One region of the Serratia sp. Sp408 genome, then DNA from elsewhere that is predicted to be linked to it. Evidence: predicted binding sites of a transcription regulator. Region 1 holds the regulator's gene; the other holds the start of a gene.

Region 1 (15,673 bases):
TAACCGGCTGCGACCTGGGCGCTGCCCGGTTGCAGGAAATCTTCTTCGGTAACAGGCGTACCGACGGGGGTGATGCGACGATAGATAGAGAAAATAGTACCGACAGAGACGTTGACATCAATGTTGGACGAACCGTCCAACGGATCCATCAGCACCACATATTTGGCATTTTCAGCACGCTCGCCGTCGAAAATCACGATTTCGTCTTCTTCTTCGGACGCAATCCCGGCAACTTCACCGCGCGCTTTCAATGCGGCTTTCAGTTTTTCGTTCGCGTACAGGTCCAGTTTCATCTGAACTTCGCCCTGTACGTTGGAAACGCCGCTGGTGCCTAGAATATCCACCAGACCCGCTTTATTGATGTCGCGGTGGATGATTTTAGCGCCCAGCTTGATTGCGGAAAGCAATGCAGTCAGTTCGCCGGTGGCGTGAGAGAAGTCGTGCTGTTTCTCGACGATAAATTCGCCTAACGTTTTCATGACACAATCCCTGAATCTACGGATGGATAGCGGTTTGTTAACAAACCGCCAACGTTTTCGCTCAGCAGTGTAGCCCAAAGCATTGCGCCATTCATAGGCAAATCCATTTCTTCTGGACGATTCTGAGCGTTAGAATAAGCGCACATTCGACGTACTCAAATGAGAAACCTATGCGCATTCACATTCTTGGCATCTGCGGCACCTTTATGGGTGGGCTGGCCATGTTGGCTCGGTCGCTTGGACACGAGGTTACCGGTTCCGATGCTAATGTCTATCCTCCGATGAGCACGCTGTTGGAAAACCAGGGGATCGATTTGATCCAGGGGTACGATCCGGCACAGTTGGATCCGGCGCCGGACATGGTGATCATCGGCAATGCCATGACGCGCGGCAACCCGTGCGTGGAAGCGGTGCTGGAACAGGGGATCCCCTATGTATCCGGCCCGCAGTGGCTGCACGATCATGTGCTGCGCGATCGCTGGGTACTGGCCGTCGCTGGCACCCATGGCAAGACCACCACCGCCGGTATGGCCACCTGGATCCTTGAAGCCTGTGGTTATCAACCGGGCTTCGTCATCGGCGGCGTACCGGGCAACTTTGAGGTGTCTGCTCGCCTGGGCGGCAGCCCGTTCTTCGTGATTGAAGCGGATGAATACGACTGCGCCTTCTTTGACAAGCGCTCGAAGTTCGTGCACTACAGTCCGCGAACGCTGATCATGAACAATCTGGAGTTCGATCACGCCGATATCTTTGACGATCTGAAGGCGATTCAGAAGCAGTTCCACCATCTGGTACGCCTGGTACCGGGCAAAGGCAAGATCATTCTGCCGGACAACGATCCGCACCTCAAACAGGTGATGGCGATGGGATGCTGGAGCGAACAGGAGCTGGTAGGCGAAGAAGGCGTCTGGCGCGCCAATAAACTGACCGCCGATGCCAGCCGTTATGAGGTGCAGCTCAACGGCGAAACGGTGGGCGAGGTCAACTGGACGCTGGTGGGTGAACACAATATGCATAATGGCCTGATGGCCATCGCTGCGGCGCGTCACGTTGGTGTGCTGCCGGCAGACGCCTGCCGCGCGTTGAATGATTTTATCAACGCGCGTCGCCGTCTGGAACTGCGCGGCGAAGCCAATGGCGTCACGGTGTATGACGATTTCGCCCATCACCCGACGGCGATCCTGGCAACGCTGGCGGCGTTGCGCGGCAAGGTCGGCGGTACCGCACGCATCCTGGCGGTGCTGGAACCGCGCTCCAACACCATGAAAATGGGTATCAACAAGAACGAACTGGCGCCGTCGCTGGGGCGGGCCGACGAAGTGTTCCTGTTCCAGCCACACCATATTCCCTGGCAGGTGGCGGAAGTGGCCGAAGCCTGTGTACAGCCGGCCCATTGGAGCGCCGATGTGGATACGCTGGTAGAGATGGTGGTGAAAACGGCACAGCCGGGCGACCATATTCTGGTGATGAGCAACGGCGGTTTCGGCGGTATTCACGACAAGCTGTTGACGGCACTGGCCAACAAGCCGGCCGCACCGCAAGGTTACTGACAGACAATCGGGGGGCGCCGTCACCCCGACGATCGTAATGACAGGGCCGCTTGCGGCCCTTTTTTACACCCATAAAAAAGCCCCCGCGAGCGGGGGCAATGGGGTTCGTCGGATAGGACGACGAGGGGTTTCTTCAAAGAATTCGCGTTGACGTCAAACTCGGCAGTGGCAGTGACGAGGGTAATCAGTTCGGTAACGCGTTCTCTGAATTGTTATTTGTAAATTTCGGCCGTCGCGTGCCAGTTGCCATTTTCGTAGGCTTCGATAACGCGATAGGCTTTGGCGCCTTGCTTGTCGGCTTTGTCAGACAGCGCCTGACGAATGTCGGAAGGGGAGCCGGTCACACCGCTGGCAGTAATGGTACCGATGGTCTGCATGTTGCTGGCTTGTGCATTGTCCACCAGCGTAGCGGCGCTGGCACCGAAACTGACGGCTGAGAGCAGGCTGACCGCAGCGAGAGTGATTTTCATGTTCATGTTGGTGGTCCTTGAGGTATCCATCCCGGCCAGGAAGGGCTTGCTAGCGTTTTTTATTCTTGAAGGCCGTGACAGGTACTGCTGTTTTCCAGAGATTTATTGCCCGTTGTCGGGTAATGCCGGTACTGCTGACTTACTTATAGATTTCTGCGGTGGCGTGGTAGTTGCCTTCGTTACGCGCTTCAATCACACGGTAAGCGGTCGCGCCTTGGGCATCCGCTTTGGCAGACAGCGCTGCGCGAATATCAGACGGTGCGCCGGCAACGCCGCTAACGGTAATGGTGCCTGCGGATTGCAGTTTGGTTGCCTGATCTGCGCTAACGGATTGTGCTGCAAATGCACCGAAAGAAAGCATGGATAGAACGCCTAACGTCATTACTGTAGTTTTAACTTTCATGATTTTGCCTCTTCGAATTCTTTTGTCAGTTCGCATGAACTGTGATTTACGTCACGGAAATGAGTATACATCTAGTAACGCGAAAAATTAATAGTTAGCTAACAGTTTCTTGTGAAACTTACGCATAATATTGATTATTTTTTATATCCAAATGGAATAAAAAGCGCTCATAAAACACACTTTTATTGTTAATTAGATGTAATTTCAACAAGCTAAGTGCTTTTGACCAAAAGTGCGGAAATTAATAGCAGGTATCACTAGTTACGGATAAATGTCATGGAAATGTGTCGCAGGTGGGGTGTTGTGCGGCGTTATACGTGGTAGTCGAGAGGGGGAATGTGCCGGCAACGTAAAGCGGTGGTTAAGCAAAAGCTAACAAAACGCGGCGGAGAGCCGCATTTTATTAGCCATGGCGATCACAGTTCCTGCTCGAACAGCGTCAGGATAGCTTCATACAGTTGACGCGCGCTGAAGGTGTTGGCCGGGGTAACAAAAATGGTGTCATCACCAGCAATGGTGCCCAGTATGCCTTCGGATTTGCCCAACGAGTCGAGTAAACGGGCAATTAACTGTGCTGCACCCGGGCTGGTATGGATAACGACCACCGCATCATTGTGGTCGACGTCCAGTACCAGATTCTTCAGCGGACTGGAGGTGGTCGGCACGCCCAGTTCGGCTGGCAGGCAGTAAACCATTTCCATTTTGGCATTGCGTGTACGCACCGCGCCGAACTTGGTCAGCATGCGCGACACTTTGGATTGGTTAATGTTTTCGAAGCCTTCTTCCTGCAGCGCCAAAACGATCTCGCCTTGCGAGCTGAATTTTTCTTCTTTCAATAACGCTTTAAACGCCTTGATCAGATCTTCCTGCTTTGCGGGATTACGCATTTTGCACCGGTGAATGTTAACAATAGAGTTCATTATTATGCATATAAATGAATTTTTATGCAATAAGGCAGTGTCCGGAAAAATCAAAATAGCCCGGACAATAAGGAAAGGGCGGCATTTTAACAAAATCCGTATCTCATGAATATGCCCATTTCACCCAGGGGGGAAAGCTGCCTCCCCGGTAAAGAAAATGTTATTAAAATGATGTTGTTCTGATGTTGTGTAAGGGTGTAATGTAACGGCCGGTTAACTTGCTCGTGAATAACCTCGCACTATTTTCGATTAGTGTGCGCTATGCCCTTAATGCGTAAGCTATTTAATCTAAAATGTCCGCGATCGAGGCCATTTTGTTGCGCCAGCTCTCAATCCAACTGTTAAGAGATTGTTTTAAAAGGTGTAATAATCTAAGGTCCGTACCCAGAAATTCACGGCGCTTTTATATTTAAGATAATAAAGGAGTATAGGATGAAAGTTGCAGTTCTCGGTGCTGCTGGCGGTATCGGCCAGGCCCTCGCCCTTCTACTCAAAACCCAGCTTCCTTCAGGTTCTGAACTCTCCCTCTACGACATTGCCCCAGTAACCCCAGGCGTTGCCGTCGATTTAAGCCACATCCCAACCGCAGTGAACATCAAAGGCTTTGCCGGCGAAGACGCAAAACCTGCCTTGCAGGGTGCGGATGTAGTACTGATTTCCGCTGGTGTGGCGCGTAAACCAGGGATGGATCGCTCCGATCTGTTCAACGTCAACGCCGGCATCGTGCGTAACCTGATCCAGCAAGTAGCGGAAACCTGCCCGAAAGCCTGCATCGGCATCATCACCAACCCGGTGAACACCACGGTTGCCATCGCGGCCGAAGTGCTGAAAAAAGCCGGTGTGTATGACAAGAACAAACTGTTTGGCGTCACCTCGCTGGATATCATTCGTTCCAATACCTTCGTGGCCGAGCTGAAAGGCAAAAAGCCGGAAGAACTGAACGTGCCGGTAATCGGTGGCCACTCGGGCGTGACCATCCTGCCATTGCTGTCCCAGATCCCTGGCGTTACCTTCAGCGAGCAGGAAGTTGCGGACTTGACCAAGCGTATCCAGAACGCAGGTACCGAAGTGGTTGAAGCAAAAGCCGGCGGCGGGTCTGCTACGTTGTCCATGGGCCAGGCTGCGGCACGTTTCGGTCTGTCGCTGGTACGCGCGCTGCAGGGCGAGCAAGGGGTGGTGGAATGCGCCTATGTAGAAGGTGACGGCAAATATGCCCGTTTCTTTGCACAACCGCTGCTGCTGGGTAAAAACGGCGTGGAAGAACGCAAAGACATCGGCACCCTGAGTGCGTTCGAGCAAAAAGCGCTGGAAGAGATGTTAGACACGCTGCGCAAAGATATCGAGCTGGGCGAGACTTTCGTCAACAAGTGATCGCTTGCTCTGAGTAAACTCTTGTTAGGCCGCCGGACAGCGTTCCGGCGGTTTTTTTTGCCCGCAATTACGATTTCATCCGCGATTTGCGATCCAGCAGCTGATGAGTATCGGGATCAAAATAGCGGCTCGGCCAGATTTCCGCCGGATGGATGCTCAGCGCATCGGCAATCAGCCATTCTCCCTTCGGCCATGGGCGCGACAGGGCATTTGCCAAGGTGGACGAGCTTAAACCGGCGCGTCGCGAGACCGCTGCCAGCGTAGTGCCTCTCTTGCGTAATGCGGCAATAACGTCTGCCGGATGCCAATCCTGACTCCTTGAATTCATGTTTTCATTCCTTTTTTTGATTAGTCAAAGTTCCGTTAGTGGTATAACTAACAGGCATGTATTAATCGTTCGCACAACATGAAACGCTTAGACGGAAACCAGAATACCATTGTTTTCTGAAAATGGCGGAATGGTTTCCTAAAAATGCGTTGACCACATAATTTCCCAGAGAAAAAGGTTATGAAAAACGAGTGGTTTGCCGCCAAGGAGCTGATAGGCATCGCAGGGTTACCGTCCTCACCACAGGGAATCAATCAAATGGCTCGCCGTGAGGGATGGGTTAGCCGTCGTCGCAAGGGTGTCCAGGGTAAGGCGGTGGAGTATCACATCGACAGCCTGCCATTGTCGGCGCGTAATTTACTGATATTGCAAGAAGAGCCAGCCGGTTATCAGGTTGAACGCAACGATTCGTTGGTGGTGTTGATCGAATGTTTCCGCCGCATGACGGAAAGCGAGCGCGAACGGTTATTGACGTTTTTGATGCGGGAAGGCATTGGCAGCCTGTTGGCGCGCATCAGCGATGAGGCTACCGCTGATGCGATGACAGGCCCGGATAGCGAGCCTGAGAAACGATAGGGAAACCCCGTTGCTAGAAATCCCGTTGCACCGCCAGATGCGCCAGGCCTTCCAGCGCATCACGGAACGGTGATTGCGGCAGGACATGCAGCGCAGCGATAGCCTTGTCTGCTTCTTCTTCCGCCCGCTGGCGGGTATAGCTCAGCGAACCGCACTGTTCCATGGCTGTCAGCACCGGTTCCAGCAAATGCCGGCCGTTGCCCTGCTCGATGGCGCCGCGAATCATCGCCGTCTGCTGCGCATTACCGTGGTGCATGGCGTGCAGCAGCGGCAGCGTCGGTTTGCCTTCATTCAGATCGTCGCCGGTGTTCTTGCCCAGCGTGACGCCGTCAGCGCTGTAATCAAGCAAGTCGTCAATCAATTGGAAAGCGGTGCCGAGATAGCGGCCATAATCCTGCAGCCCCTGTTCCTGTGCCTCTGTGGCGCCGGACAAAATGGCGGAAGACTGTGCGGCAGCTTCAAACAGGCGCGCGGTCTTGCTGTAGATCACCCGCATGTAGCTTTCTTCGGTAATGTCCGGATCGTGCACGTTCATTAATTGCAGTACTTCGCCTTCGGCAATCACATTGACCGCCTCCGACATCAGCGCCAGCACCCGCAGCGATTCCAGACTGGTCATCATCTGAAATGCGCGCGTATAAATGAAGTCGCCCACCAGCACGCTGGCGGCGTTGCCGAACGCCGCGTTGGCGGTTGCCTTGCCGCGGCGCATATCGGACTCATCGACCACATCGTCATGCAGTAAAGTAGCGGTGTGGATGAACTCGATCAGCGCAGCAACGGTAATGTGCTTATCACCCTGATACTGCAACGCCCGAGCTGCCAGTACGGCGATCATCGGGCGAATGCGTTTACCGCCACCGCTGATAATGTAATAGCCAAGCTGATTGATGAGCGTGACTTCGGAATTCAACTGTTCAAGAATTGTTGCGTTCACGGCCGCCATATCCTGCGCGGTTAACTCGGTAATTTGTTCTAGATTCATTGTATTGTTTTCAGCTGTGTTTCTCTTCACCGCGTTGAGATCGCTGCTCACATCGGTACATGGCGGTAACTGTTCCTTGATTGTACTTGAAAAACGCCTCAGATAAACGCCAGGAAAGAAACTGTGCTTTTTTTCTTCTTTTTTCTGCTTCAGGCCGGATTCTGCTCTTGTCATGTGCTGTATTTTTGCGTAGAATTCGCGCCCTATTGTGAATATTTATAGCGCGCTCTGTACTACACGGTTGAGCACGCGGAAAGCGGAGTTTTATATGTACGCGGTTTTCCAAAGTGGTGGTAAACAACACCGAGTAAGCGAAGGTCAGACCGTTCGCTTGGAAAAGCTGGACATCGCAACTGGTGAAGCGGTTGAGTTTGACCAGATTCTGATGATCGCTAATGGCGAAGATATCAAAATCGGCGTTCCTTTCGTCGATGGCGGCAAGATCAAAGCTGAAGTCGTTGCTCACGGTCGTGGCGAGAAAATTAAGATTGTTAAGTTTCGTCGTCGTAAGCACTACCGTAAGCAGCAAGGCCACCGTCAGTGGTTCACTGACGTCAAAATCACCGGCATCAGCGCTTAAGTTAGGAGAGCGGATTAATGGCACACAAAAAGGCTGGCGGCTCGACTCGTAACGGTCGCGATTCTGAAAGCAAACGTCTGGGCGTTAAGCGCTTCGGCGGCGAAGCAGTACTGGCAGGCAGCATCATCGTTCGTCAGCGCGGCACCAAATTCCACGCTGGTACCAACGTGGGTTGCGGCAAAGACCACACTCTGTTTGCTTTGAAAGACGGTAAAGTCAAATTCGAAGTTAAAGGCCCGAGCAATCGTAAATTCATCAGCATCGACGCTGAATAATTTTCCGAGCCTTACTAAATAGATGTAAGCCCCGCAATTCGTTGCGGGGCTTTTTACATTTATACCCGGCATATTCAGGTTGCAGGCGCGCCAACAGCGCCCGAAACTCGCTTTAGGCGATTGCGGGCCACGGGTTGGTACGCCGTATCAATCGGTCTACGACCGAATTGACGCTTCTTGCGATGAGGGTATAGGGCTGTGCAGCGGCCCGACAGCGCGCAGGCAAAAATCACGAATGGAAACAAAACAGCAGGTCGGTATTGGCATTTTTCTGGCGGTGACCACGGCGGTTTGCTGGGGGGCATTGCCGATCGCCATGAAGGAAGTGTTGCAGGTGATGGAGCCGTTTACCGTCGTCTGGTATCGCTTTACCATGGCGGCCATCGGGTTGGGTCTGATTCTGGCGGTGCGCGGCAGGTTGCCGCCGCTCAAGATGTTCCGCCAACCGCGCTGGCTGCTGTTACTGGTGATTGCCACCGCCGGGTTGCTGGGGAACTTTGTGTTCTTCAGCTCTTCGCTGCAATACCTCAGCCCGACGGCTTCGCAGGTTATCGGCCAGCTGTCGCCGGTCGGCATGATGTTTGCCAGCGTGTTGATTTTAAAAGAGCGGATGCGTATTACCCAGGTGATTGGCGCCTTGATGCTGATTTGCGGGTTGATGCTGTTCTTTAACGTCAGCCTGATCGAAATCTTCACCCGCCTGACGGATTACACGCTTGGCGTGCTGTTGGGGGTGTGTGCGGCAATGGTCTGGGTCACCTATGGCGTTGCGCAGAAAGTCTTGCTGCGTCGATTGGCCTCGCCGCAGATCCTGGTAATGTTGTACACTTTATGTGCAATCGCGTTGTTCCCATTGGCGAAGCCGGCAGTTATTTTCCAGCTCAGCAGTTGGCAATTGGCCTGTCTGCTGTTTTGCGGTGCCAACACGCTGATTGGCTATGGTGCGCTGGCGGAAGCCATGGCGCGCTGGCAGGCTGCGCAGGTGAGTGCGTTAGTAACGCTTACTCCGCTGTTTACCCTGCTGTTTTCAGATTTATTGGCGTTGGCCTGGCCACAGGTATTCACCGCACCGACGCTCAATGTCGTCGGTTATGTCGGTGCTTTCGTGGTGGTCGCCGGCGCCATGTTTTCCGCAATTGGTCACCGGTGGTGGCCGCGACGGGCAGAACCCCGCCTGGTTGCTCCTCTAAAGCAACCCGGTGAATGATTTACGGAGACGGTAAATGAAGTTTGTAGATGAAGCAGCGATTTTGGTCGTTGCAGGTGATGGTGGTAATGGTTGCGTCAGCTTCCGCCGCGAAAAATATATTCCGAACGGCGGCCCAGATGGCGGTGACGGCGGCGATGGCGGCGACGTTTATCTGCTGGCGGACGAAAACCTGAACACGCTGATCGATTACCGCTTTGAAAAATCTTTCCGCGCGGAGCGTGGCCAGAACGGTCAGAGCCGTGACTGTACCGGGAAGCGCGGTAAAGACGTTATCATCAAGGTTCCGGTGGGCACCCGGGTGAAAGATCAGGGCACCGGCGAGATCCTCGGCGATATGACGCGCCACGAGCAGCGTCTGATGGTCGCCAAGGGCGGTTGGCATGGCCTGGGCAACACCCGTTTCAAATCCTCGGTAAACCGTGCACCGCGCCAGAAAACCAACGGTACGCCGGGCGAAGAGCGCGATCTGCTGCTGGAGCTGTTACTGTTGGCTGACGTCGGTATGCTGGGGCTGCCGAATGCCGGTAAATCCACCTTTATTCGCGCGGTTTCCGCCGCCAAGCCGAAGGTCGCGGACTATCCGTTTACTACGCTGGTGCCAAGCCTGGGCGTGGTGCGTATGGACAACGAACAAAGCTTCGTCGTGGCCGATATTCCGGGGCTGATCGAAGGCGCTTCCGACGGTGCCGGTTTGGGTATTCGCTTCCTGAAGCACCTGGAGCGTTGCCGCGTATTGCTGCACCTGGTGGATATTGCGCCGATCGATGAATCCGATCCGGTTGAAAACGCCCGCGTGATCGTTAACGAACTGAACCAGTACAGCGAAAATCTGGCGCAAAAGCCGCGCTGGCTGGTGTTCAACAAAGTCGACCTGCTGGATGAGGAAGAGGCCGCCGAGCGTGCCAAGGCCATCGTTGAAGGCATGGGCTGGGAAGGCAAGTACTACATGATCTCCGCCGCCAACCGCGCCGGCGTCAACGCACTGTGCTGGGATGTGATGAACTTTATCAACACCCAGCCTAAAGCGATGGCGATCGAAGAAAGCGCGCCGGAAAAAGTGGAGTTCATGTGGGATGACTACCACCGTGAACAGATCGCTGAAGTGGAAGCCGAAGCGGACGATGACTGGGATGATGATTGGGATGAAGAAGACGACGAAGGCGTCGAGTTCATCTACAAGAAGTAATTACCGGTTGTCATGATTAAAGGGCCCTGCGTGATGCAGGGCCTTTTCTTTTGCGCGTCGGCGGGGTTATCAAGGCTTCAGCGCGTCGTTCGGCAGCCAGCACTGGGCATTTAGCCCGTGGCTGTCGCTACGGTTTTCCAGCGTCAAACGTCCCTGGTGCAGTTGTACTATGCGGATGACGATGTTCAAGCCCAGGCCGCTGCCGCCGTAGCGCTGATCCATACGGCGAAACGCCTGGGTGATTTCCCCGATCATGGTTTCCTTGATCCCCGGCCCTGCGTCGATCACCTGCAACAGATGCCCCTCAGCCTGCGGCGTCAGCCGTACCTGAATGCTACTGTTCTGCGGGCTGTAGCGGTGGGCGTTTTCCACCAGGTTACGCAACAGCAGCCGTAACAGCACCGGATCGCCACGGGTCGGCGCAACGGGCGGCAATTGCCACTCCAGGCGCTGCTGGCGCTGCGCCGCCAACTCGGTCAATTCTTCCTGCAATGGCTGGATAACGTTATCCACCCAGTCGAACCGCTGATAGTGGCCGCCGGCGAAGTTCTGCCCGGCACGTGACAGCATCAGCAACTGTTCGACCGTGTGCATCAGTTGATCGATACGGGCAATCAGCAAGGTGCTTTCCTTGACGCCCTGCTGTTCCATCAGCTCCAGATGCAGGCGGATACCGGCCAGCGGCGTGCGTAGCTCATGTGCGGCATCGGCAGTAAACAGCCGTTCTTGTTGGATGGTATTGTCCAGCCGAGAAAAGAGCTGATTGAGCGCGGTAGTGACCGCGACCATTTCGCGACTGTCGCTGTTGACGGGCAGCGGCGACAGGTTATCGGCGGAACGCTGCTCCAGACGCGTTTGCAACTGGTTGAGCGGCCGGATAATCCAGCTGATGGCCCAGAACGACGCCAACAGCGTCACCATCATCATGATCAGCGACGGTGCCAGTAGCGAAGCGATGGCTTCGGCGATTTCGTTGTCGACCCGCTCGGTGCGAACCTTGGCGGTCAGCGTTTCATCGACCAGAAAACCGATTTGCTCACGGCTTTCATGCCATAGCCATAAAGCGCTGATCAACTGGGTGACCAACAGGATCAACGCCAGCATCAGCAGCAGACGACGGCGCATGCTGATCATGGTAGGGATTCCAGACGGTAGCCAATGCCGCGCACGGTGCGGATACGATCCTTACCCAGCTTGCGGCGAAGATTGTGGACGTGTACTTCGAGGGTGTTGGAGCCGAGGTCGTCGTTCCAGGTGTACAAATCCTGCTGCAACAGCTCGCGATTGACCGTTTGCCCGGCGCGCATCATCAGGCGCGACAGAATGGCAAATTCCTTGGGAGTGACGTCCACCGGCTGTTGCTGTACATACACCTGCTGGCTGGACAGGTTTAGCGTCAGGTCATCGAGTTGCAACAGGTTGTCGCTGTGGCCCTGATAGCGGCGAATCAAGGCGCGTACCCGCGCCTTCAGTTCGACCAATGCGAACGGTTTGACCAGATAGTCGTCGGCGCCGGCGTCCAGGCCGTCGACGCGGTCTTCCAGCGCGTCGCGGGCGGTGAGGATCAGCACCGGCAGATCGATATGCTGACGGCGCCACTGGCGCAGCAGACTGGCGCCGTCCAAATCCGGCAGACCCAAATCGAGGATCACCATGCTGTACTGACTGCTGACGATCAACGCATTGGCCTCGGCGGCGTTCAGGGCGCTGTCGCAGGCATAGCCTTCGCTGGCCAACGCCATGGCCAGACCCTGTAGCAGCAGTTCATCATCCTCAACGATCAGTAACTTCACCCTGGGCCTCGGTTATTGTGCTACTCAGTTATTTTGGTAAATATCCTTGTACAGCCGGCTTTCAAAACGCACCAGCGGGATACGACGTTGTCGCTGGTCTTCTGGTGGCACCGCATAGCCCGACAGATACTGTACGAAGGCCAGACGCTGACCGCTGGCGGTGGTGATAAAACCGGCCAGGTTGTACACGCCTTGCAGCGCCCCGGTTTTCGCTGATACCTTGCCGTCGACGCCGGCTTCGTGCAGACCGCCGCGATAACGCAAGGTGCCATCGTAACCGGACAGCGGTAACATCGAAATAAAGTTCAGCTCGCTGTCGTGCTGCGCGATGTATTGCAATGCCTGCATCATGGTGGCCGGCGCCAGCAGGTTGTGGCGCGACAGGCCAGAGCCGTCCACTACGATGCTGTTGCCAAGATCTACTCCCGCTTTCTGGCGCAGAACCTGACGCACGGCGTCGGCGCCTGCCCGCCAGGTACCCGGTACGCCGAAGCGTTCATGGCCGATGGTACGAAATACGGTGTCGGCAATCATGTTGTCGGACTTTTTCAGCATAATCTTCAGCAGATCGTGCAACGGCGCTGACTGGGTCTGCGCGATCACCGTTCCACTGATGCCTGGCTGTGTCTGGCGCTTCAGATGACCGTCAATCTGGATACCGGCCTGCGTCAGTTCGTCTTTTAAAATCGCGCCGGCATAGCTGGCGCCGTCCTGAATGGCGAAGGCCAGCGGCAAAGGGTCGCTGCGCTGCGTCAGACAGCCGGTCAGGGTAAAGCGGTTCAGCTCGCCCGGCACCACGTCCAGCTCGCAGTATTGCGCGTCTGACGAGCCTTTGGCCAGGGTACGCACCTGGCTGAACATGTTCACCGGATAATAGGATGCAACGCGGATAAACGCCATGTCGCCGGGTTTCGGTGCGCTGTACAATGATACCGAGAAGCAGTTGCGATCAACGATGGCCGCCGACGGCGGGGCGCTGAAACACTGCGTCAAATCGTTCCACGGCCAGCCCGGAGCCTTGTCATGGCTGGCGAACACCGAGGTATCAACCAGTACGTCGCCGGTGATTTGCCGCACGCCCTGTTTTTTCAGCACCGCGACCATGTTGCGCAGGCTTTGGCGTTTAAAGGTCGGATCGCCGCCGAAGCGCGCAATCAGGTTGCCCTGTAACACGCCGTCGTTGATGTTGCCCTGGCTTTCCAGCGTGGTGCTGAAGCGATAGTCCGGGCCGAGCTGCAACAGGGCTGCCAGCGCGGTCAGCACCTTCTGGGTACTGGCGGGCAGGGCCATTTGCTGAGAGTGATAATCGATGATCGGCGCCGGTGCGCCGATCTTCTGAACTACCAGGGCAAGGTTGGCCCCATCAGGCAAATATTGTGTGTAATCTTCAACCGGGGCCGCATTTACATTTAGAACAAATGCGCAAGCCAATGCACTGACAATTCGTGAAAAACGCATAATCTCGGAATAGCTGCTGGGTAACGTGCCGCCATACTACGGCGCATTCAGGGAAAAAGTAAACGATGACCCTCAAGGAACTCTACGCTAAAATGCGTATCAAAATGCAAAATCGATCCTGACTTGGGCAACAGTTCCGAGTCAGGCTTCTTTTGTTTATCGCCTGGAGGCGGCTGGCGGTAGCCATCCGTGTTTTCATACGAATACGTCAGGATGACGGTTATTTGAACAGGAAAGATTTAGAGGTAGTGAAATTATGAAACAGATTCCGATGACCTTGTTTGGCGCTGAAAAACTGCGCGAAGAACTTGAATATTTGAAGAGCGTGCGCCGCCCGAAAATCATTGCTGACATTGCGGAAGCGCGCGAACACGGCGATTTGAAAGAAAATGCCGAATATCATGCGGCGCGTGAGCAGCAGGGTTTCTGTGAAGGTCGTATCCAGGAAATCGAAGCCAAACTGTCCAACGCCCAGGTGATTGATATCACCAAAATGCCCAATACCGGCCGCGTGATTTTTGGCTCCACCGTTACGGTGATGAATCTGGATAGCGAAGACGAAGTGACCTACCGCATCGTTGGCGACGATGAAGCCGATTTCAAGAAAAATCTGATTTCGGTCAATTCGCCGATGGCGCGTGGTTTAATCGGTAAAGAACAGGACGACGTGGTGGTGATCAAAACCCCCGGCGGCGACGTGGACTACGAAATCCTGAAGGTGGAATACCTCTGATTGACCAAGGCTGGTCAGAAGTTCGGCAGGGTTTTGTAAAGAAAAGAAAAAGGCCGCATGGCGGCCTTTTATCTGACGCAGGTGCATGGCACCTTTTCGTTAAACTGGCGTCAATTAACGCGGTAGACTGATCTTGCGCTCTTTGGAAGGGCGGTAAAGAATAAGCGTACTACCGATAACCTGCACGTTGCAGGCACCCGTTTCACGCACGATAGCATCGGCGATCAGGGTTTTGGTCTCGCGATCTTCAGCAGCGATTTTTACTTTGATCAGCTCGTGGTGCTCCAGAGCCTGTTCAATTTCAGCCAGCACCCCTTCGGTGAGACCGTTATTACCCAGCATGACAACCGGTTTTAACGGATGCGCCAGGCCTTTCAGGTGCTGTTTTTGTTTATTATTCAGATTCATTGTCTTTTTTGCTTAAGTTGGGATTGAAAACGGTACATTCTACCGCCATCTCATGTGTATCACCAAATCGGTCTTCACCGATGAGAGTCTACGTGAGCAGCGAACCTGACATAAGACTCTTTTTAGGATAGTTGGAAAACGAGATGGCAAATAAAAAGCGTTCGGCGAGTTCCAGTCGCTGGCTTCAAGAACACTTTAGCGATAAATATGTACAACAGGCGCAGAAAAAAGGGCTGCGCTCTCGTGCCTGGTTTAAACTTGATGAAATACAGCAAAGCGACAAACTGTTTAAACCGGGTATGACGGTAGTGGATTTGGGGGCGGCGCCAGGTGGCTGGTCGCAGTATGTCGTTACCCAGATCGGCGGTACCGGGCGGATCATCGCCTGTGATATTTTACCAATGGATCCTATCGTTGGCGTCGATTTCCTCCAGGGCGACTTTCGTGATGAACTGGTATTAAAGGCGCTGTTGGATCGTGTAGGTGAAAGCAAGGTTCAGGTGGTCATGTCTGACATGGCCCCGAATATGAGTGGCACCCCGGCGGTCGATATTCCAAGATCGATGTATCTGGTGGAATTAGCACTGGAAATGTGTCGTGATGTCCTCGCACCAGGCGGAAGTTTCCTGGTGAAGGTGTTCCAGGGAGATGGCTTTGACGAGTACCTACGGGAAATTCGCTCCCTGTTTACGAAGGTTAAGATTCGTAAGCCAGACGCTTCCCGCGCCCGTTCGCGCGAAGTGTACATTGTAGCGACAGGGCGCAAACTGTAGTACCCTAACGCTGTTTGTTAACACAGTTGTAATATGAGGTTAATCCCTTGAGTGACATGGCGAAAAACCTAATTCTCTGGTTAGTCATCGCGGTAGTGTTGATGTCTGTATTCCAGAGCTTTGGGCCCAGCGAGTCGAATGGCCGTAGGGTGGATTACTCTACCTTCATGTCCGA
Region 2 (15,673 bases), on a different contig from region 1:
TTCACGGTTTACCATTCCAATCAGCTGGATTTGCTGAAGACGCTGACCAGTGCGTTGATCGACAGAGAACCGTTGGCCGATCCTTTTCAAGCGGAAGTCATACTGGTTCAGAGCCCCGGCATGGCGCAGTGGTTGCAGATGCAACTGGCCGAACAGTTCGGTATTGCCGCCAATATCGCCTTCCCGTTGCCGGCATCGTTTATCTGGGAAATGTTCACCCGCGTATTGCCCGGTATCCCGCAGGAGAGCGCCTTCAGTAAAGACGCCATGACCTGGAAACTGATGTGGCTGCTGCCGGATATGCTGACCGAGCCGGAGTTTGTGTCGTTACAGCATTATCTGTCCGACGACGACGACAAGCGCAAAATCCATCAGTTGGCCGGGCGAGTGGCCGATCTGTTTGACCAATATCTGGTGTATCGGCCGCAGTGGCTGGAAAGCTGGCAACGCGGCAAGCGTATCGACGCCCTGTCAGAGGCGCAGCAATGGCAGGCGCCGTTATGGGCACGCCTGGTGGAGTACACCCGGCAGCTTGGGCAGCCGGAGTGGCACCGAGCCAATCTGTACCGGCGTTTCATCAGCACCCTGGAACAGGCACAAACCTGCCCGCCGGGTTTGCCACCACGGGTGTTTATCTGCGGCATTTCGGCGCTGCCGCCGATCTACCTTGAGGCGTTGCAGGCGTTGGGCAAACATATCGATATTCATCTTATGTTCACCAACCCGTGCCGTTACTACTGGGGCGATATTCAGGATTATGCGTTCCTGGCGCGGCTGCAAAGCCGTAAACGCCGCCATCACCAGCAGGCGCGCGAACAGGGGCTATTCCGCCAGCCGGAGCAGGCCGCACAGCTGTTTGACGCCGACGGTGAACAGCGCTTGAGCAACCCGCTGCTGGCCTCCTGGGGCAAGCTGGGGCGCGACCATTTGTACCTGCTGGCGCAGATGGCGTCGTTGCAGGAGGTTGACGCCTTTGTGGATATTGCGCCGGACAACCTGCTGCATGCCATTCAGCATGACATGCTGGAGCTGGAGGATCACGCAATTATCGGCACCACGGCGCAAACGCTGGAGCGCAGCGACAACAAGCGTACGCTCGATCCCGCCGATCGCTCCATCAGCCTGCACGCCTGCCATAGTCCACAACGCGAGGTGGAGGTGCTGCACGACAGACTGCTGGCGATGCTGGCGGAGGATCCGCAGATGACGCCGCGTGACATCATCGTGATGGTGGCCGACATCGACAGCTATACGCCGTACATTCAGGCGGTATTCGGTAATGCGCCGCCGGAGCGCTATTTGCCGTTCGCCATTTCCGACCGGAAAGCACGACAGGCTCACCCTGCCTTGCAGGCGTTTATTTCACTGCTGGATCTGCCGCAGAGTCGTTTTTCTGCTGAACAGGTGCTGGCGTTGCTGGAGGTTCCGGCGCTGGCGGCGCGCTTCGCCATCGATGAAGAGGGGCTGCGTCTGTTGCGTCGCTGGGTCAGCGAATCCGGTGTACGCTGGGGGCTGGACGATGACAACGTGCGTCAACTGGCGCTGCCGGCCACCGGCCAGCACACCTGGCAGTTCGGCATCACGCGCATGCTGCTCGGTTATGCGATGGACAGCAATATCGGCGACTGGCAAGGCGTCTTGCCGTATGACGAGTCGAGCGGGTTGGCGGCGGAGCTGGCCGGACAACTGGCGGAGCTGTTGGCGCAGCTTGCCGACTGGCGGCAACGGTTGGGCGAAGCACGTACGCTGGCGGAGTGGCTGCCGCTATGCCGCCGATTGTTGGACAGTTTTTTTGCCGCCGATGCCGACACGGAAGTGATACTGGCGCTGATCGAACAGCAGTGGCAGCAGGTGATCGAGTTCGGCCAGGGGGCGCGTTACCCCGACGCGGTACCCCTGACGCTGTTGCGAGACGAGCTGGCAGCACGGCTCGACCAGGAGCGTATCAGCCAGCGTTTTCTGGCTGGGCAAATCAATTTCTGCACCTTGATGCCGATGCGCTCCATTCCGTTCAAGGTAGTATGCCTGCTGGGCATGAACGACGGCGTTTACCCGCGCACCCTGCCACCGCTGGGCTTTGACCTGATGGCTCAACAGGTCAAGCGTGGCGATCGCAGCCGGCGCGACGATGACCGCTACCTGTTCCTTGAGGCCATCCTGTCGGCGCAGCAGCAGTTGTATATCAGCTTTATCGGCCGGTCGATTCAGGATAATAGCGAGCGTTATCCCTCGGTGCTGGTGACCGAGTTGCTGGAGTATCTGCAACAAAGCTATTGTTTACCGGGCGATGAGCACCTGGACGCCGACGGCAGCGCGCAGCGGGTCGGTGAGCATTTGCTGCGCTGGCATGCCCGCATGCCGTTCGCCGTAGAGAACTTTCTGCCGGAGGCCGAAGCGCAGAGCTACGCTGCCGAATGGCTACCGGCTGCCGACCGGCGCGGTGAAGCGCACCCGGTGTTCAATCAGCCGCTGCCGCTAGAACCGCAGACGCAGCTATCACTTGACGATCTGCTGCGTTTCTATCGCCATCCGATCCGCGCCTTCTTCCAACTGCGCCTGGGGGTCAACTTCATTCTGGAAGAAACCGAACTGGCGGATGAGGAACCGTTTACGCTGGACAACCTCAGCCGCTATCAATTCAACAATCAGCTGCTGAACGCGCTGATTGAAGACCAGGATGCGACGCGGCTGTATCAGCGGATACGCGCTTCCGGCGGTTTGCCGTACGGCCCGTTTGGCGAGATCTACTGGCAAAAACAGCAAGAGGAAATGAGCGAACTGGCAGCGCAGGTACGCGAAGAAAGGCGGGAAAGCAGTAGCCTGGAGCTGGATCTCGACATCGCCGGCGTGCGCCTTGGCGGCTGGCTGCATCAGGTGCAGCACGACGGTCTGCTGCGTTGGCGGCCAGCGACGCTGTCTGCGGTCGACGGTATCTTGCTGTGGCTGGAACATCTGGCCTATTGCTGTGCCGGCGGCGAGGGTGAAAGCCGGATGTTCGGGCGCAAGAACGCCGTCTGGCGTTTTGCCGCATTGCCGCCAGAGGCTGCGCGAGCCCAGCTTGCCGAGCTGATCGCCGGTTATCAGCGCGGGCTGTGTGAACCGCTGATGCTGCTGAACAAAAGCGGCTGGGCGTGGTTAAGCCAGTGCTATCAGCAGGACTCACAGCAGATTGATTGGGGCGAGGAGGCGCAGGCCAAGGCGCGGGCCAAACTGCTGCTGGCATGGCAGGGCGATCAGCGCATTCCCGGCGAGGGGGAGGATCCGTATATTCAGCGGGTATTCCGTCAGTTGGACAACGCCACGCTGGCACAAATTGTGGCGGAAACAGAGCGTTACCTGCTGCCGGTGGCTCGCCATAATATAGGGTGATCGTCACCGGGTGGTACTGGTTGTCGGGAGATGGTAAAAATAAACTGGTTTATATTCAACCTTCAGGGTTGTTTCCGGTCTTACATAAGATATCGGCATATAGCTTTGCTGTTTTTTGATGAGCGGCGGGGTCGTCAGGGATGTGGCGAAACCGCGCCTGAATAGGGGTTTATTTTGGATATGCGCAGACGATTGGCCCGCCTCAGCGGGTTGATGTTGGTAGTACTATTTTGGGCACCGTTAAGCTGGGCCGCACAGGGATGGCAACCGCTGGCGGAGAAAATCCACAAGAGCGATCACGATCCACGCCATTACCAGGCGATCAAACTGGATAACGGCATGACGGTGCTGCTGGTTTCCGATCCGCAGGCGCCGAAGTCGTTGGCTGCGTTGGCGTTGCCGGTAGGGTCGCTGGAAGATCCCGACAGCCAGCTTGGTCTGGCACATTATCTGGAACATATGGTTCTGATGGGCTCCAAGCGTTACCCGGAACCGGAAAACCTGTCCGAATTTCTCAAGAAGCATGGCGGCAGCCACAACGCCAGTACCGCGTCGTACCGTACCGCTTTTTACCTGGAAGTGGAAAACGATGCGCTCGAACCGGCGGTTGACCGCATGGCGGATGCCATTGCCGAGCCGTTGCTCGATCCCGGCAATGCCGACAAAGAGCGCAATGCGGTGAATGCCGAATTAACCATGGCGCGTTCACGCGACGGTATGCGCATGGCACAGGTCGGCGCGGAAACGCTAAATCCGGCGCACCCGAGCGCACGCTTTTCCGGCGGCAATCTGGATACGCTCAAGGATAAACCCGGCAGCAAACTGCACGATGAACTGACGGCGTTCTACCAGCGCTACTATTCCGCCAATCTGATGATGGGCGTGCTGTACAGCAATCAGCCGTTGCCACAGTTGGCCACGCTGGCGGCAAAAACCTTTGGCCGCGTACCTAACCATAATGCCAGCGTTGCGCCGATTACCGTTCCGGCGGTCACCAAACAGCAGCAGGGTATCATTATTCATTACGTGCCTGCCCAACCGCGCAAACAGCTGAAGGTCGAGTTCCGCATTGATAACAACAGTGCGGCGTTCCGCAGCAAGACCGATACCTACATCAGTTATCTGATCGGCAACCGCAGCCAAAACACGCTGTCAGACTGGTTGCAGAAACAGGGGCTGGCAGACGCCATCAATGCCGGCGCCGATCCGATGGTCGATCGCAATGGCGGCGTGTTTTCCATCAGCGTGTCACTCACCGACAAAGGGTTGGCCCAGCGTGACGAGGTGGTGGCGGCTATCTTCAATTATTTGAAAATGCTGCGCAGTGAAGGCGTCAAAAAAAGCTACTTTGACGAAATCTCGCACGTGCTGAATCTGGATTTCCGCTACCCGTCGATTACTCGCGATATGGACTATATCGAATGGCTGGTGGATACCATGTTGCGCGTGCCGGTTGAGCATACGCTGGATGCGCCTTATCTGGCAGATCGATACGATCCGCAAGCCATAGCGCAGCGACTGGAGGAAATGACGCCGCAAAACGCGCGCATCTGGTTTATCAGCCCGAATGAACCTCACGATAAAATGGCGTATTTCGTTAACGCGCCTTATCAGGTCAATAAAATCGACGCCGCGCGGTTTGAGCAATGGCAGCAGTTGGGGCAGGGGATCAGCCTGTCATTGCCCGCGCTGAATCCGTATATCCCGGATGATTTCACGCTCAACCAACCTTCGCATGCGTTCACCAAGCCCGAACTGGTGGTCAATCAGCCGGGGCTGCGTGTGCTGTATATGCCGAGCCGTTATTTTGCCGATGAGCCGAAAGCCGATGTCACCGTGGCGTTCCGCAACGCCAAAACCATGGATTCCGCTCGCAATCAGGTGTTGTTCTCGCTGACTGACTACCTGGCGGGCATTGCCCTCGACCAACTGAGCTATCAGGCGTCGGTGGGTGGCTTGAGCTTCTCTACCTCGCCGGACAATGGCCTGTTGTTTAATGCCAACGGCTTTACCCAGCGGTTGCCACAGCTGCTGACTACCCTGATTGAAGGTTATTCGAGCTTTACACCGACCGAAGACCAGTTGCAACAGGCCAAGTCCTGGTATCTGGAACAGCTGGACGCCGCGGAAAAGGGCAAGGCGTTTGAGCTGGCGATGCAACCGGTGCAGATGCTTTCTCGCGTGCCGTACAGCGAGCGCAGCGAACGCCGCAACCTGTTGCAGACCCTGACGCTGCAAGACGTGCTGACCTACCGCAACGCGTTGCTGGCTGAAGCGACACCTGAACTGCTGGTGGTCGGCAACATGAGCAAGCAACAGGTGGATACGCTGGCCTCCTCGCTGAAACAGCGTTTGGGCTGTAGCGGCGAGACCTGGTGGCACGGCGAAGACGTGCAAATTGCCAAGCGGCAGTTGGCCAGCCTGCAACGTCCGGGCAGCAGCACCGATTCGGCGCTGGCGGCGGTGTATGTACCGACTGGCTATCAAGAGGTCACCGGCATGGCTTACAGCTCATTGCTCGGACAGATTATCCAGCCATGGTTCTATAGCCAGTTGCGTACCCAGGAACAGTTGGGGTATGCGGTATTCGCCTTCCCAATGTCGGTGGGGCGGCAGTGGGGGCTGGGCTTCCTGCTGCAAAGCAACAGCAAACAGCCGGCTTACCTGTATCAGCGTTATCAGGACTTCTATCCGAAGGCCGAGCAGCGCCTGCGTGACATGAGTGAGGCCGACTTCGCCCAGTATCAGCAGGCGCTGATTAACGAACTGAAGCAGCGTCCGCAGACCTTGAGCGAAGAGGCCAGCCGCTTTAGCAATGATTTTGATCGCGGTAACTTTGCCTTTGACACCCGCGAGAAATTGATCGCCCAGGTACAGCAGCTGACGCCGGCCAAACTGGCGGACTTTTTCCACCAGGCGGTGATTGAGCCGAACGGCCTGGCGGTGTTGTCGCAGGTCAGCGGCAGCAGTCAGGATAAAGCCGATTATGCGGCGCCGCAGGGCTGGCAGTCGATGCCGAATGCGTCGGCGCTCCAGCAAACGCTGCCGCGTAAGGTCGCGACGCCATGACAACCAGCACCCCGCAGAGGCTCGATCCGCTGACGTTGCCGCTGTTTGGCGAACGACTGATTGAAGCGTCGGCAGGGACCGGGAAAACCTTCACCATCGGCGCGTTATATCTGCGCCTGTTGCTGGGGTTGGGCAAGCAGGCGGCTTTCCCGCGGCCGCTGACGGTAGAGGAAATCCTGGTGGTGACCTTTACCGAAGCGGCGACCGAAGAGCTGCGCAGCCGGATACGCAGCAATATCCACGGTCTGCGCATTGCCTGCGTACGCGGCCGGGAACAGTGCACCGATCCGCTGTTTTCCGCCCTGATGGCGGAAATCGACGATCTGGCCGACGCCGCGGCGCAGTTGCTGGCGGCGGAGCGGCAGATGGACGAGGCGGCGATCTTTACCATTCACGGTTTCTGCCAGCGGATGCTGGCACACAATGCCTTCGAGTCCGGGATTCTGTTTGAACAAACGCTGATTCAGGATGAGCTGCCGCTGCGCCGTCAGGCCTGCGCCGACTTTTGGCGGCGGCAATGCTATCCGTTGCCGCTGGCGGTAGCCCGCGCGGTCAGTCAGGAATGGAGTGGACCGGAGGCGTTACTGGCCGATCTGGCCGGCTATCTGCACGGCGAAGCGCCCACCCTGCGACAACCGCCTAAAGACGATGAAACGGTGTTGATGCGTCACGAGCAAATCGTGGCGCGTATTGAGCAGATAAAAGCGCAATGGCAAGCGGCCGCGCCGGATTTGGAAGCGCTGATTAGCGCTTCCGGCGTTGATAAACGCAGCTACAGCAGTAAGCATTTACCTAACTGGCTGGGCAAGGTTGGCGAATGGAGCGCATTGGCCACCCAGGATTATCAACTGCCGAAAGAGCTGGAAAAGTTCCGCCAATCGACGCTACTGGAAAAAACCAAAAAAGGCGAGCCACCGCGACACCCGCTGTTTGTGGCCATCGATAGCCTGTTTGACCAACCGCTGACGCTGCGTGATCTGATCATGGCGCGCGCGCTGAGCGAAATCCGCACCTCAATCCAACAGGAAAAGCGTCAACGCGCTGAACTGGGTTTTGACGACCTGCTTGGTCGCCTGGATGCGGCGTTACAAAGCGCCGGTGGGGAACAGCTGGCGCAGGCGATTCGTCAGCGCTTTCCGGTGGCGATGATCGATGAGTTTCAGGATACCGATCCGCAGCAGTATCGCATTTTCCAAAAGCTGTACGTCGGACGCGAACAGTGTGGTCTGTTGCTGATCGGCGATCCCAAACAGGCCATTTATGCCTTCCGCGGGGCGGATATTTTCACCTATATGCGTGCTCGCTCAGAGGTAAGCGCCCACTATACGCTAGAGACTAACTGGCGTTCGTCTCCGGCCATGGTAGACAGCGTCAATAAGCTGTTTTCGCAGGTTGGACAGCCGTTCCTGTTTGGCCAGATCCCGTTTGTTGCCGTGGCCGCTGCCGCTAAAAATCAGGGGTTGGGGTTCGAACTCCAGGCGACCGTACAGCCGGCGCTGCATTTTTGGTTACAGCAGGGCGAAGGTGTGGGAGTAAGTGATTACCAACAGATGATGGCGCGCTGGTGTGCGGCGCAGATCCGTGACTGGCTGAGCGCCGGCCAGCGCGGTGAAGCCTGGTTGCTTAACGGTGCACAGCGCCGTGCAGTGCAGGCGTCGGATATCACCATTCTGGTACGCAGCCGCGCCGAAGCCGCGCTGGTGCGCGATGCCCTGAGCCAATTGGCCATCCCGTCGGTGTATCTTTCCAACCGCGACAGCGTCTTTGACACGCCGGAGGCCAAGGATTTGCTGTGGCTTTTGCAGGCGGTATTGGCGCCTGAACAGGAACGTACGCTGCGTAGCGCGATGGCGACCGGACTATTGGGGCTGGACGCGCCGACGCTGGACGCGCTGAACCATGACGAACGTGCCTGGGATCTATTGGTCAATGAATTTGACGGCTATCGCAGCCACTGGCAGCGGCGCGGCGTACTGCCGATGCTGCGTGAAGTCATGACGCGCCGTCATCTGGCGGAGAACCTGCTGGCCAGTCCCGGCGGCGAGCGTCGTCTGACCGATGTGATGCATCTGGGCGAACTGTTGCAGGAAACCTCCGCGCAGCTCGACAGCGAACATGCGCTGGTGCGCTGGCTGGCGCAGCAGATTGCCCAGCCTAACCGCCAGTCGGACAATCAACAGTTGCGTCTGGAAAGCGATCGCCACCTGGTGCAGGTGATCACTATCCATAAGTCCAAGGGGCTGGAATATCCGCTGGTCTGGCTGCCGTTTGTCGGCAATTTCCGCCAGCAGCAACAGGTGCTGTATCACGATCGCAATAATTTCAAGGCATTGCTCGATCTTAATGCCAATGAAGAAAGCCTTGCCTGGGCCGAAGAAGAGCGGTTGGCGGAAGATCTGCGCCTGCTGTACGTCGCACTGACCCGTTCGGTCTATCACTGCAGCATTGGCATTGCCCCGTTGATTCAGGGGACGCGCAAGAAGCAGGGCGACACCGATTTGCACCGCAGTGCACTGGGCTATCTGGTGCAGGCCGGGCAAGCCGGCGATGCCAGCTATCTGCAGCAACGTTTGCAACAGTTGACCGGCGACGGCGTCGCGCTGTCGCCGGTGGACGAGCCTGATCCGCAACCGTGGCAAGCGCAAGCCGAGGCAGCGGCCGAACTGACCGCCCGCCGCTTTACCCGCCAGGTACAGGATTACTGGCGAGTCACCAGTTATACCGGTCTGCAACAGCATGGGGCGGCGGGAATCACCCAGGATCTGCTGCCGCGGCTGGATGTGGATGCCGCCGGCGAGCAAGCCGCAGACGGTGAGCCGGCGCTTACTCCGCATACTTTTCCTCGCGGCGCGGCACCCGGAACCTTCTTGCACAGCCTGTTCGAAACGCTGGATTTCAGCCAACCGCTGGACGCCGACTGGCTGCTGGAGCAGTTGCGTTTGCACGGCTATGACGACCATTGGCTGCCGGTGTTGCAGGACTGGATGCAGGTCTTGCTGCACACCCGGCTCAACGACAGCGGGGTATCACTGGCGATGCTGGCGCCGCAGGCCAAACAGGCTGAGCTGCAGTTCTACCTGCCGATAGGTGACCTGCTGCGCGCCGATGCGCTGGATGCGCTGACCAAACGTTACGATCCGCTGTCTGCCCGCTGTCCGGCACTGGACTTTCAGCAGGTGCAGGGCATGCTGAAGGGCTTTATCGATTTGGTATTCTGCTGGCAGGGGAAGTATTACCTGCTGGACTATAAGTCCAACTGGTTGGGGGAGGACAGCAGCGCCTATACCCAGCCGGCAATGGCGCAGGCGATGGCCGAACATCGCTACGACCTGCAATATCAGCTCTACACGCTGGCATTGCACCGTTACCTGCGGCACCGTCTGGCGGATTACGATTATCAGCGCCATTTTGGTGGCGTGATTTATCTGTTTTTGCGCGGCGTCGCTGCTGAACACCCTGGCAACGGCATCTTTTCCTGCCGTCCGGACGGTGAACTGGTCATGGGAATGGATCGGCTGTTCAGCGGCGTATCCCGTGCAACGGAGGCCGAGCAATGATCGATTTATTGCAGCAAGCGGCAACGCTTGGCGTACTGCGCCCGCTGGACGTGCAGTTCGCACGGGTGGTAGCGCCGCCGGATCGACCGGATATGCTGCTGGCCGCCGCTTGCCTCAGCGCGGAAGCCGGTGCGGGGCACGTCTGTCTGCTGTTGCAACAGCTGATGCCGGAGAACCTGTTCGACGGGCGGCAACCAGCATTGGCACAGGCGGTGTGGCAGGCAGCAGGACTGCCCGATCTGGATGACTGGCGGCAACGGTTGTTGAGCTCGCCGGCGGTCAGTGACGGCAGTCTGCCAACGCCGCTGGTGCTGCAAAAACAGCGGTTGTATTTACAGCGCATGTGGCAAAGTGAAGGCCAGGTAGCGGCATTTATCAGCAGCGATAGCATACCGCAGGTTATCGAAACTCAGCGTCTGCGCGCGATCCTCGACCAGCTGTTCGGTACAGCAACGGACACGCCGGACTGGCAGAAAATTGCCGCGGCGGTGGCCGCGACCCGGCGCATCGCGGTGATATCCGGCGGGCCGGGCACCGGTAAAACCACCACCGTGGCCAAACTGCTGGCCGCATTGGTGCAGTTGGCCGAAGGCGCGCGTTTGCGCATTCAACTGGCAGCACCAACCGGCAAGGCGGCAGCGCGACTGACCGAGTCACTGGGCAGCGCCAGCCGACAATTGCCGCTCAGCCCTGAACAGCGGGCGTTATTCCCCACCGAAGCAGCAACGCTGCACCGCCTGCTGGGCGCACAGCCGAACAGCCAACGCATGCGCTATCATCGTGGCAATCCGCTGCATCTCGACGTGTTGGTGGTGGATGAGGCGTCGATGGTCGATCTGCCGATGATGGCGCGTCTGATCGCCGCCTTGCCGCCGCACGCCAGGGTGATTTTTCTTGGCGATCGCGATCAACTGGCCTCGGTGGAAGCAGGCGCGGTGCTGGGAGATATCTGCCGTTTTGCCGAGCAAGGCTATAGCGACGCTCGCGCTGCACAATTGGCACAATTGACGGGCTGTACATTGAGCGGTCAGAGCGCGCAGGGTGACGCAGCGGTACGCGATAGCCTGTGTTTGCTGCGCAAGAGTTACCGTTTTGACGCCGATTCCGGCATTGGTCAACTGGCGATGGCGGTGAATGCCGGCGACAACAAACGAGCCTGGGCCGCGCTCAACGGCAGTTTTAGCGACGTTGCCGGTTATCCGCTGGTGGAAACCGAGGATTATCAGGCGTTGCTGGATGCCTGTGTGGCCGGTTATCGCGACTATCTCCAGCGGGTCGCCGCCGGAGCGCCGGCGGTCGAGATCCTGGCGGCATTTGGCCGCTTCCAGGTGCTGTGCGCGCTGCGGGAAGGACCCTTTGGCGTTGCCGGACTGAACGAGCGGATTGAAAGCGGGTTGCAACGTGCGGGGCTGATTCGTCGCAACCTGGCTTCCGCCGGGCGCTGGTATCGTGGTCGACCGGTGATGATTGGCCGTAACGACAGTGCGTTGGGGCTGTTTAACGGTGATATCGGCATTGCGCTGCCGGGGGAGAACGGCGAACTGCGTGTGCATTTCCAATTGCCGGACGGCAATATCAAATCGGTACAACCCAGTCGTTTGCCGGCTCATGAAACCGCCTTTGCCATGACGGTGCACAAGTCTCAGGGTTCAGAGTTTGACCATACGGTGCTGGTACTGCCCAACCACTTTCTGCCGGTGTTGACGCGCGAACTGGTGTATACCGCCATTACCCGCGCGCGTCGGCAGCTGTCGCTGTATGCAAGTGAAAAGGTGCTCAACAGCGCCATCCGCACGCCAACCCAGCGGCGCAGCGGGCTGGCGGAGCGGTTGGTGATGGTAGCTCAGCCCAGTGAGACACCGCTGGGCTAAGGTCGGTGGTGGGCTATAGGTCGGCCAGTAGGATCTTCGAACGGCGCTGGTAGTTATACAGCGCCTGTTTCTGCATTGGCAGCACCTCGACGTCCGCCGGAGTGAAACCCCGCTCCTGGAACCAGTGAATGCTGCGCGTGGTCAGTACGAACAGTTTTTTCAGCCCCATCTGGCGCGCCTGCGTTTCCACTCTTTGCAGCAGCATTTCGCCGCGCGATGAACTGCGGTAGTCCGGATGCACAGCCACGCAGGCCATTTCACCGATTTTCTCATCCGGGAATGGGTATAGCGCGGCACAGGCGATGGTCAGGTTATCGCGTTCGATGATGGTGAACTTGTCGATTTCCATTTCCAGTTGCTCACGCGAGCGGCGTACCAGAATGCCTTGCTGTTCCAGCGGGCGAATCAGCTCGAGAATACCGCCAATATCGTTGATGGTGGCGCGCCGCACCTGTTCGGCGCTTTCCATCACGATCTGTGTACCGATACCATCACGTGAGAACAGCTCTTGCACTAACGCGCCGTCTTCCTGATAGCTGATCAGGTGGCTGCGCCGTACGCCGCTGCGGCAGGCTTTCACCGCGCCGCGCAGGAAACGTACGGTGCCCGAATGGTAATCACCGCTCTGTTCCAGCTCCTCAATACGCTTTTGTGCGTCATTGGGGAACAGTTCGGAAATGATATTGCCTTCCTCGTCGTTAACCCCTTGGGACGAGCAGAAGCCAATCATTTTTTCCGCCTTGAGCTTGATCGCCAACTGGGTGGCAACCTCTTCCGACGTTAGATTAAAGCTTTCACCGGTAACGGAAACGGCAACCGGGCCGATCAGCACGATGGCGTTGCTGTCGAGCTGGCGATGGATCGCCTCTTCGTCAATGCGGCGAATGCGGCCGCTGTGGCAATAATCCACGCCGTCATCGATGCCAAGCGGTTGAGCAATGATAAAGTTACCGCTGACCACGTTGATATGCGCGCCTTGCAGCGGCGTGTTGTTCAGACTCATCGACAGCCGGGCAGTGATGTCCAGTTGCAACAAACCGGCGGCCTGTTTGACCAGCTCCAGCGTCGGCGCATCGGTGACGCGAGTATGCTTATGATAAATTGGCTCCAGGTTATGCAACGCCAGGTTGCCGTCAATCTGCGGCCGCGCGCCGTAGACCACCACCAGCCGGATGCCCAGACTATGCAATAGGCCGATATCGTTGACGATGTTGGAGAAATTCTCATGCTCAATGGCTTCTCCCCCCAGCATGACCACAAAAGTCTTGCCGCGGTGAGCATTGATATAAGGGACTGAGTGACGGAATCCTTGAACCAGCTCTGTACTACGTTCCTTCACGGTCAAACCTCTTTTTGCATATTTATACGGTATTTTTGTATTTTTATTCTTTTTTTGCGCTGATGGCAAGTGGGAATTTATTGGTTTTTTGGCGCTAACACCGCTAAATCGTTAATAAATTGACAAAACATAAAAGGATTTTCTGGTGACAGCGCTGGATGGATTCGTTAAAGTTTTTGCCATTCTCACTTTATGGTGCTTTTTTAAGCTGATTTTTTTGCTGGAGCCGCATGTCAAACGCTAATCACAATCTGGGTCGCCGTCGTCTGTTGCAGGGGGTTGCCGCAACCTGGTTGCTGAGCGTGAGCCGCGTCGGTTTTGCCGCCTCGTCGCACGTGATTGCGGTGCGCGTCTGGCCTTCCTCTACCTATACCCGCGTGACGCTCGAATCCAACGAGGAACTGAAGTACAAGCAGTTTGCCTTGACCAACCCCGATCGTATCGTGGTGGATATCGAAGGCGTGCATCTCAATAGTATCCTCAAGGGCATCGCCGGCCAGGTACAGACTGCCGATCCTTATCTGAAACAGGCACGCGTCGGCCAGTTTGACAAGAATACCGTGCGCCTGGTGCTGGAATTAAAGCGAAGCGTCAGCCCGCACATGTTTACCCTGTCGCCGGTGGCGGAATACCGTAACCGACTGGTGCTGGACTTGTATCCGTCCAAATCGTCGTCCGGCGAAGAGTATGATCCGCTATTGGCATTGCTGGAAGATTACAATAAAGGGGATTTGGAACGGACGTTGCCGGCACCAACTCAGGCGCCGCAGGCCGGCAAGGCCGGGCGCGATCGGCCAATTGTCATTATGCTCGATCCGGGCCACGGCGGTGAGGATCCCGGCGCTATCGGCAAATACAAAACGCGCGAGAAAGACATCGTGCTGCAAATTGCCCGCCGTTTAAGCACCATGATCAAGCGTGAACCCAACATGAAAGTGTTTATGACGCGTAATGAAGACGTGTTTATCCCGCTGAAGGTGAGGGTGGCCAAAGCACGCAAGCAACGCGCCGATCTGTTCGTTTCCATTCATGCCGATGCGTTTACCAGCCGGGCCGCCCGCGGCTCCTCGGTGTTTGCGTTGTCGACCAAAGGGGCGACCAGCGCCGCAGCGAAGTTTCTGGCGCAGACGCAGAACGAATCAGATCAAATTGGCGGCGTCAGCAAAAGCGGCGACCGCTATCTCGACCACACCATGTTCGATTTGCTGCAAACCGCGACCATTAACGACAGCCTGAAGTTTGGCAAAGAAGTGCTGAACCGCATGGGGAAAATCAACCGGCTGCACAAGAACCGAGTCGATCAGGCCGGTTTTGCGGTATTAAAGGCGCCTGACATCCCGTCGATTCTGGTCGAGACGGCTTTTATCAGCAACGTTGAAGAAGAACGCAAGTTGCGAACCAGCCGTTTTCAACAGCAGGTGGCCGAGTCGATTCTGGCGGGTATCAAGGCTTACTTTGCCAACGGTGGTGCGCTGGCCAGGCGTTGAGTGCGCGCGCCGGGCTGCGTGGTCCGGCGTGATTAACGCCTGGGGAGGGGAATTCCAGACATAAAAAAACACCCGTTAAGGTGCTTGATTATGGTCATCAAATTGGTTGCGGGGGCCGGATTTGAACCGACGACCTTCGGGTTATGAGCCCGACGAGCTACCAGGCTGCTCCACCCCGCGTCCGTCTTGATGCATTACTGTCTGGCATGGATATCACGGTATGATATCAGTTGGTTGCGGGGGCCGGATTTGAACCGACGACCTTCGGGTTATGAGCCCGACGAGCTACCAGGCTGCTCCACCCCGCGTCCGTCTACTGCCTTATCGAAGCCAACCCTGTTATCTGATACCGCTGGTACGGTATCGGTTGGTTGCGGGGGCCGGATTTGAACCGACGACCTTCGGGTTATGAGCCCGACGAGCTACCAGGCTGCTCCACCCCGCGTCCGATGGAAGCGCACTATACTCTCCATGATTTATGATGCAACCCCTTTTTGCAGATAATTGAATGAAAGCCATTTTATTGCTGATTTTACCCGCAATCTGCCGATTTTTTAGCAACCTGCCGGTGGCGATTTTTTTGTTGGCAGGCGATTCCTTTATCCATGGCCGTTTGTTATCGTTTTGCCGTCATATCCCTTATCTTTCGAGATATGTTGGGACAAATTATATCTGTCTAAGAGAGTGCGCGATGAAAGGACGTTGGGGCAAATACCTGCTGGGCGGGTTAGTGGTGACGGTAGTAGCGGTGCTGGCAGGCTGTTCGTCAAAGCCGACCGATCGCGGTCAGCAATATAAGGATGGGCGGCTGGAGCAATCGCTGGAGTTGGTTAATCAGCCCAATGCCCGCGGCGTACCGGTCAATGCCAAAGATTATTCAGATCAATTGATGGAAATTCAGTACGCGTCGCCGTCATTATTCAATCGCAACAACAGTACCTATCAGGCGGTGCAGAGCTGGATGGCCTCCGGTGCCGATAC

What was found. The regulator ArgR, encoded in region 1, controls arginine synthesis, uptake and breakdown. The targets are predictions, from matches to a motif close to ANTGAATAAAAATACANT.
Positions count from the first base shown of each region.
Region 2: a site for ArgR is predicted at 13,240-13,257, ahead of argA (amino-acid N-acetyltransferase). Genes of this name have one in related genera too.

Region 1 covers NZ_JBXUFT010000008.1:101,014-116,686, reverse strand. Annotated here, with positions in the region: gene fbp (class 1 fructose-bisphosphatase) at 1-479, opposite strand, end outside; gene mpl (UDP-N-acetylmuramate:L-alanyl-gamma-D-glutamyl-meso-diaminopimelate ligase) at 650-2,029, shown strand; gene yhcN (peroxide/acid stress response protein YhcN) at 2,242-2,505, opposite strand; gene yhcN (peroxide/acid stress response protein YhcN) at 2,639-2,902, opposite strand; gene argR (transcriptional regulator ArgR) at 3,319-3,789, opposite strand; gene mdh (malate dehydrogenase) at 4,255-5,193, shown strand; gene AC2AXP_RS19640 (helix-turn-helix domain-containing protein) at 5,261-5,521, opposite strand; gene AC2AXP_RS19635 (DNA-binding protein) at 5,702-6,097, shown strand; gene ispB (octaprenyl diphosphate synthase) at 6,111-7,082, opposite strand; gene rplU (50S ribosomal protein L21) at 7,351-7,662, shown strand; gene rpmA (50S ribosomal protein L27) at 7,680-7,937, shown strand; gene AC2AXP_RS19615 (DMT family transporter) at 8,173-9,144, shown strand; gene cgtA (Obg family GTPase CgtA) at 9,161-10,333, shown strand; gene pmrB (two-component system sensor histidine kinase PmrB) at 10,403-11,467, opposite strand; gene pmrA (two-component system response regulator PmrA) at 11,464-12,126, opposite strand; gene dacB (serine-type D-Ala-D-Ala carboxypeptidase) at 12,151-13,584, opposite strand; gene greA (transcription elongation factor GreA) at 13,841-14,317, shown strand; gene yhbY (ribosome assembly RNA-binding protein YhbY) at 14,432-14,725, opposite strand; gene rlmE (23S rRNA (uridine(2552)-2'-O)-methyltransferase RlmE) at 14,869-15,498, shown strand; gene ftsH (ATP-dependent zinc metalloprotease FtsH) at 15,555-15,673, shown strand, end outside.
Region 2 covers NZ_JBXUFT010000009.1:62,470-78,142, reverse strand. Annotated here, with positions in the region: gene recC (exodeoxyribonuclease V subunit gamma) at 1-3,369, shown strand, start outside; gene ptrA (pitrilysin) at 3,550-6,438, shown strand; gene recB (exodeoxyribonuclease V subunit beta) at 6,435-9,995, shown strand; gene recD (exodeoxyribonuclease V subunit alpha) at 9,992-11,866, shown strand; gene argA (amino-acid N-acetyltransferase) at 11,880-13,205, opposite strand; gene amiC (N-acetylmuramoyl-L-alanine amidase AmiC) at 13,436-14,692, shown strand; tRNA gene AC2AXP_RS20410 (tRNA-Met) at 14,796-14,872, opposite strand; tRNA gene AC2AXP_RS20405 (tRNA-Met) at 14,924-15,000, opposite strand; tRNA gene AC2AXP_RS20400 (tRNA-Met) at 15,061-15,137, opposite strand; gene mltA (murein transglycosylase A) at 15,384-15,673, shown strand, end outside.